3 regions of the Bacteroides zhangwenhongii genome follow, and region 2 is predicted to be linked to each of the others. Evidence: riboswitches for the same ligand, from Rfam matches in the RefSeq annotation. Region 2 holds a riboswitch; each other region holds the start of a gene.

Region 1 (2,270 bases), 2.4 Mb from region 2:
GATAATGCCATTGCATACGCCGGAACAAATATCCAAATCAATATAAACTGTTTCCGCGAAGATGAAGGTTTCTACTATTTCAGCTTTGCCGATACCGGTGTGGGTGTGTCACCCGAACATCTGAACCGACTCTTTGAACGCTTCTACCGGGTAGACAAAGGGCGGTCACGGAAATTGGGCGGGACAGGATTGGGATTGGCCATTGTAAAGAATGCGGTTATCATTCACGGGGGAAGTATCTCTGCGAAAAATAATCAGGGAGGCGGACTGGAATTTGTATTTACATTGGCAAAAGAGAGATAAACCACTTAAAAAGCCATTACCGCACAAGCTGTTGAAGAATATCTGTTATTACATCCATAACTCCTTGCAAAAAACAAATAAACTACCTATCTTTGTCGCGCATTGGTTCGCAGACCTCACACGAGGAAAGCGATTAAAAGGGAATCAGGTGTAAATCCTGAACAGTCCCGCTGCTGTAAGTTCTATATTATGTTGCAAGCAACCTACTTTTAGCCACTGGAAGAAGAATTTCCGGGAAGGCGCTCGCAACAGGAACAAGTCAGAAGACCTGCCATGCAACCAATTTCACTGCTTTCGAGGAAAAAGCGTTGAATCTAATGAACCGGACAATTCCGTCTATCATTTCATTCATCATTCTGATTCAGAGAAAGTATGTTGTAATAAACTCTGCCAAAAGTTTATTTATGCGTGTCCGGTCGAAGGGATTTCGCCCGGACACTTTTAAACCTAAAAAAGAGGAAATGGAAAAGAGGACTTTAGCAATCTTTGCAGTAAGCTGCAACCTGTTTTTATCGACTTCACTTTTTGCACAACAGCAAAGGGTGGATACCGCACGTACCTATTACATCCCCGAAATAACCGTTTCCGATATTTATCAGACCCGTGAGATTCGCTCTACCGCCCCATTACAGATATTTTCCAAAGACGCTTTAAAGAATCTGAATGCCCTGCAGGTTTCCGATGCCGTGAAACATTTTGCAGGAGTAACTGTGAAAGATTACGGGGGAATCGGCGGACTGAAAACGATATCCATACGAAGTCTGGGTGCGCAACATACTGCTGTAGGTTACGACGGAATCACACTGACTGACTGTCAAACGGGACAAATCGACCTTGGACGCTTCTCTCTCGATAATGTCGACCAACTGTCGTTGAGTAACGGTCAAAGCGACAACATCTTCCAGCCTGCCCGTTTTTTTGCTTCAGCAGGAATACTGAATATACAAACACTCACTCCCCGATTTGAGGACGGAAAGCACACGAATATAAGTGCGTCTTTCAAGACCGGTTCATGGGGATTGGTCAATCCCAGTCTGTTATTGGAACAACGGATCAGTCGGAAATGGACTGTATCTGCCAACGGCGAATGGATGTCATCGGACGGGCATTATCCATATACCTTATATTACGGAAATGAAGAAGGGGATCTGAGTTCACGGGAAAAGCGAAAGAACACGGATGTACAGACATTTCGTGCAGAAGCCGGGCTTTACGGAAACTTCTCCGACAAAGAACAATGGAGGCTAAAAGCCTATTATTTCCAATCTTCCCGCGGATTGCCCAATGCCACAACTTTCTATTATACTCATTCTTCACAACGTCTTTGGGACAAGAACACATTTATTCAAAGTCAATATAAGAAAGAATTTAACCGGCAATGGGTGTTCCAGACTTCTGCCAAGTGGAATTGGAGCTATCAACGTTATTTAGATCCCGATTACAAAGGTTCTACCGGAGAAATAGAGAACAGTTATTACCAGCAGGAGTATTACCTTTCGGGGTCCGTGCTTTACAGGTTATTGAATAATTTGTCTTTTTCGCTTTCTTCTGACGGAAGTATCAACACGATGAATGCCAATCTGAATGACTTTGCCCATCCTACGCGCTATTCGTGGCTGACAGCTTTTGCGGGAAAATATGTAAACAATTGGCTTACTCTCTCTGCATCCGCTTTGGCAACCGTCATCTACGAGCAGGCCGATAAAGGGGGAAGTGCAGGTAATCACCGTAAACTTTCTCCGTATGTCAGCGCTTCGTTCAAGCCTTTCGACAAGGAAGAATTCCGTATCAGAATTTTCTACAAAGATATCTTTCGCCTGCCAAGCTTCAACGATTTATACTACGGTGAAACTGGAAACAACAAGCTGAAACCGGAGAATGCACGGCAGTATAATATCGGTCTGACATACAGTAAGGATGTATGCCCGTTCCTGCCTTATCTCTCGGCAACTGTTGATGCGTATTAC
Region 2 (2,270 bases):
TCAATATGCGTATCAACAACCCCGCACTGACCGCACAGGTATTGGTGTGCGTGGCGCGCGCTTCCATGAAACAGCAACCGGGATGTTACACAATGGTAGAAATTCCGGTAATCGACCTCCTTCCGGGCGACCGCGAAGAGTGGATCGGACATTTGGTGTAGTCGGGTTTAGTCGAGCGACATTGAAAAACAAACGATATAGCAACCGGGAAGAATGGGCGAACACCCTCAGCCATGGGGCAGGCATTCTTCTCGGAATCGTAGCAGGATATTTCTTACTGCGAAAAGCTTCCGTTGCTGCTGATCCGCAATGGGCAGTGCCCTGCGTGATTGTCTATCTGGCGGGAATGCTTTCTTCTTACGTCAGTTCTACCTGGTATCACGGCAGTCGTCCGGGAGCACTGAAAGAACAGCTCCGTAAATTTGACCACGGAGCCATCTATCTGCACATAGCAGGCACTTATACTCCGTTCACACTACTCGTCTTGCGCCATGCAGGCGGTTGGGGATGGGGTATTTTCGCATTTGTCTGGCTGTCCGCCATTGCCGGTTTCATCCTTAGTTTCAAAAAGCTGAAAGAACATAGCAATCTCGAAACGGTTTGTTATGTGGGTATGGGGGCATGTATACTGGTGGCAATGAAGCCTCTTCTCGATCAGTTGGAAATGACCGGTGCCTCCCCCGCTTTCTGGTGGCTGATAGGCGGAGGCATTTCATACATTACAGGAGCTGTATTCTATTCGCTGCGCAAGCCTTATATGCACGCCGCTTTCCATCTGTTCTGTCTCGGCGGAAGCGTAGGGCACATCGTGGCGATCTGGCTGGTTTTATAAAGGACGCATACGGACAAAAAAAAAGGCCATCTATCCCAGACAGCCAATCTTTATTAACCTTAAATCTAATACTATGAAAAACACACTACAAAGATACGGACTTTCCTCATATCTCCAAATTTTCGAGGCAAAGCAGGAACATTTATAACACGGTTTAATAGATATCAGATATTCGTTAACATTTAACGTAGTTAAATCTAAAAATTAACGAATGGCCCATCATAATATAGACAAGAAGAACAACGGAGAGTTTCACACAACTTTTAAAGAATAACTTAAAGAAAAGTTTTCCAAAACGGAAAACTTTCTGTATCAGCAAGAAAGAAAAGTTTCCCAAAATTTAATGTTAAAAGCGAACCAAGCTATTGGATTATCTTCTATCTTTGTATCCGGTTTCGGAACTAAAAAGAGGTTTAGTCAATGAGGGAACGCTGTGCAAATCGGCGACAGTACCCGCTGCTGTAATTCTCTAAGAATCCGCACGGTAAGCCACTGCATCGACAACGGATGTGGGAAGGTGTTGCGGGGGAGGGATAAGTCAGAAGACCTGCCGGAATCAGAATCAACTTATTATTAATCACTTTCGGGAGTTAAAGTTATGAACTACGCGGAAATTTGTATCATCAAACGTGATGGTAAAAGAGAAGATTTCTCTATCAGTAAGATCAAGAATGCGATCAGTAAGGCATTCAATGCAACCGGTATCCAGGATGAACAGCAGTTGGTGGCTGACATCACGATGAACGTAATCAGCCAATTTGCCACCCCTACCATTACCGTAGAGGAGATTCAGGACTTGGTGGAAAAAGCATTGATGAAGGTGCGCCCTGAAGTAGCGAAGAAGTACATTATCTATCGCGAATGGCGGAACACGGAACGGGACAAGAAAACCCAGATGAAGCACGTGATGGACGGTATCGTCGCCATCGACAAGAACGATGTCAATCTGAGCAACGCCAACATGAGCAGCCACACGCCTGCCGGGCAAATGATGACTTTCGCCTCCGAAGTGACCAAAGATTATACCTATAAATACCTGTTGCCGAAACGTTTTGCGGAAGCACACCAATTGGGCGACATCCACATCCACGACTTGGATTACTATCCGACAAAGACGACGACCTGCATCCAGTATGACATGGACGACCTCTTTGAACGCGGATTCCGTACCAAGAACGGAAGTATCCGCACGCCACAGAGCATTCAGAGCTACGCCACGCTGGCAACCATCATTTTCCAAACCAACCAGAACGAGCAACACGGAGGACAGGCAATCCCCGCCTTCGATTTCTTCATGGCGAAAGGAGTAGCGAAGTCGTTCCGCAAACATCTGGCTTCGTTCATCAACTTCTACGTGGCGATGGAAAACGGAAGCCAGGCGGACGAAAAGGCTATCCGCACGTTGATCGAGGAGTATCTTCCCTCCATCAAGTCCACC
Region 3 (2,270 bases), 110 kb from region 2:
ATACTTGTTCCCGGCACCATGTTGACGGGACTTATCAGTATGCTTCTCTGTGACATTATCGCCAAGAGCTTCCTGCTCCCGGTGAACTGCATCACTGCCCTGCTGGGTGTTCCGGTTATTTTATGGGTAATCGCTAAAAACTTGCGTAGATTCAAATGATAGAGCTTAAAGAACTGACATTAGGGTATGGACAGCGTACGCTGTTAGAGATGGTAAATGCCCGGATGACGGGCGGACAACTCATCGCCCTGCTGGGACGCAACGGGGCAGGAAAGAGTACATTGCTCCGTGCCATGATGGGACTGGAAAAGCCACAGTCGGGAGAAATCATCCTACAAGGCAAGAAAATAGCCTCGTTGAAACCGGAAAAACTAGCCCGTAGCATCAGCTTTGTAACGACAGACAAAGTACGCATCGCCAATCTTCGCTGTAAAGATGTAGTGTCTATGGGGCGCGCCCCTTATACAAACTGGATCGGACAACTACGACCGGAAGACGAAATGCGGGTAGATACTGCCATACAGCTGGTCGGTATGTCCGCTTATGCGGAAAAAACCATGGATAAGATGTCCGACGGCGAATGTCAACGAATCATGATTGCCCGGGCGTTAGCCCAGGACACCCCTGTCATCCTGCTCGACGAACCCACCGCCTTTCTCGACTTGCCTAACCGTTACGAACTCTGCCTGCTCCTGAAGAGACTGGCACAGGAAGAGGACAAATGTATCCTATTTTCCACACACGACCTCGACATAGCGCTGTCACTCTGCGACTCTATCATGCTGATAGACAACCCGCATATGTATACACTGCCTACTCCGGAAATGGTAGCGAGCGGACATATCGAAAGACTGTTCCGAAACGAGTCGGTGACATTCGACGCACAAAAGATGAGGGTACGTATAAAATAAACATTTTATCACTAGGATAAAAATATAAATAATAAAATATGATTCTCGTAAGCTGATTTTTTAGCCAAACAAGATAAAGTTATTAATAAATTCTCTAACTTTGTGGCGTTAAGGTTTCTTGTTACAGTATATACACTGTTAAGGAATTAAAAGGGAATGCCGTGTAAACCGGCAACAGAACCTGCTGCTGTAAATCTCCGCTCCTTGTAATCAGAGAGCAAAATTGCAACACGAAAGTCACTGGATAGTTTATCTGGGAAGGCGTTGCAAAATGGGATGAGTCAGAAGACCTGCCTTGATGCTCTGATTTACACCTGCGGGATTTCGGGTAGTAGTCAAATAGAAAATAAGCAATTATCTTTTATTTGGTATAATAGCTATATGTCCGTTTGTGTAGATTGAATTCAGATCTGAACAAACGGATTTTTTATACCTATAAAATAAAAGACATGCTTTCTATTCAAGTCCATTCATACAATAAGCATTGTATCCATTTACGGTGGATATTATGTTTGATTCTATCTCTATTTACCACATTACCGGCCATTTCCCAGTCCAGAGTTCGGCATCAGACTTCTCTGTCTGATACACTTCTCAAACTCAAAGAAGTTACTATCTACAGCAACCGGATACAAAAAAAGATGTCTCCTGTACAGATTCTGTCCGGCAAAGAACTGGAGAAGCTCAATGTTTACTCCGTTGCTGATGCTTTGCGCTACTTTTCCGGAGTACAGATAAAAGATTACGGAGGTATTGGAGGACTAAAAACCGTCAATATACGAAGTATGGGCAGTCATCATGTCGGAGTATTTTATGATGGTATTGAATTAGGAAATGCGCAAAATGGAGTCGTCGATCTAGGCCGGTTTTCATTAGATAATATGGAAGTCATTTCACTGTATAATGGTCAAAAAAGTGCCATCTTCCAACCTGCCAAAGATTATAGTTCCGCAAGTGCCATATATATGCAGACACGAAAGCCCATATTCAAAGGGGAAAAGAAAAACAATCTGAACATCGGGGTGAAAGGCGGTTCATTCTCCACCATCAATCCGTCACTACTTTGGGAACACCGTTTCAACGAACGAATAAGCAGTTCCATCAGTACGGAGTATATGTATACATCAGGACGATATAAATTCACATACGCCAAGAAAGATGGTTACGACACAACAGCTGTTCGTCAAAATGGAGACGTAAGAATGTTACGTTTGGAGAATGCATTCTTCGGAAAAGTCCCCAAAGGAGAATGGAAAGCCAAAGCATACCTATACAACTCGGAACGGGGATACCCCGGAGCTGCGGTAAGAGAAGAACCGGGTAAGTTTCGCCATCAGGACCGGCAATGGGATACCAATC

What was found. A riboswitch is a leader RNA that binds a small molecule or an ion and turns the genes downstream of it on or off. The one in region 2 is predicted to bind cobalamin.
Region 1: linked by a shared signal. The riboswitch ahead of GD630_RS09205 (TonB-dependent receptor plug domain-containing protein) and the one ahead of GD630_RS20060 (anaerobic ribonucleoside triphosphate reductase) in region 2 are both predicted to bind cobalamin.
Region 3: linked by a shared signal. The riboswitch ahead of GD630_RS20530 (TonB-dependent receptor) and the one ahead of GD630_RS20060 (anaerobic ribonucleoside triphosphate reductase) in region 2 are both predicted to bind cobalamin.

The regions. Positions count from the first base shown of each region.
Region 1 is NZ_CP059856.1:2,265,796-2,268,065, forward strand. It holds gene GD630_RS09200 (ATP-binding protein) at 1-303, shown strand, start outside; cobalamin riboswitch at 390-593, shown strand; gene GD630_RS09205 (TonB-dependent receptor plug domain-containing protein) at 765-2,270, shown strand, end outside.
Region 2 is NZ_CP059856.1:5,082,411-5,084,680, forward strand. It holds gene GD630_RS20050 (diaminopimelate dehydrogenase) at 1-161, shown strand, start outside; gene trhA (PAQR family membrane homeostasis protein TrhA) at 182-832, shown strand; cobalamin riboswitch at 1,212-1,401, shown strand; gene GD630_RS20060 (anaerobic ribonucleoside triphosphate reductase) at 1,431-2,270, shown strand, end outside.
Region 3 is NZ_CP059856.1:5,195,369-5,197,638, forward strand. It holds gene GD630_RS20520 (FecCD family ABC transporter permease) at 1-159, shown strand, start outside; gene GD630_RS20525 (ABC transporter ATP-binding protein) at 156-911, shown strand; cobalamin riboswitch at 1,006-1,223, shown strand; gene GD630_RS20530 (TonB-dependent receptor) at 1,361-2,270, shown strand, end outside.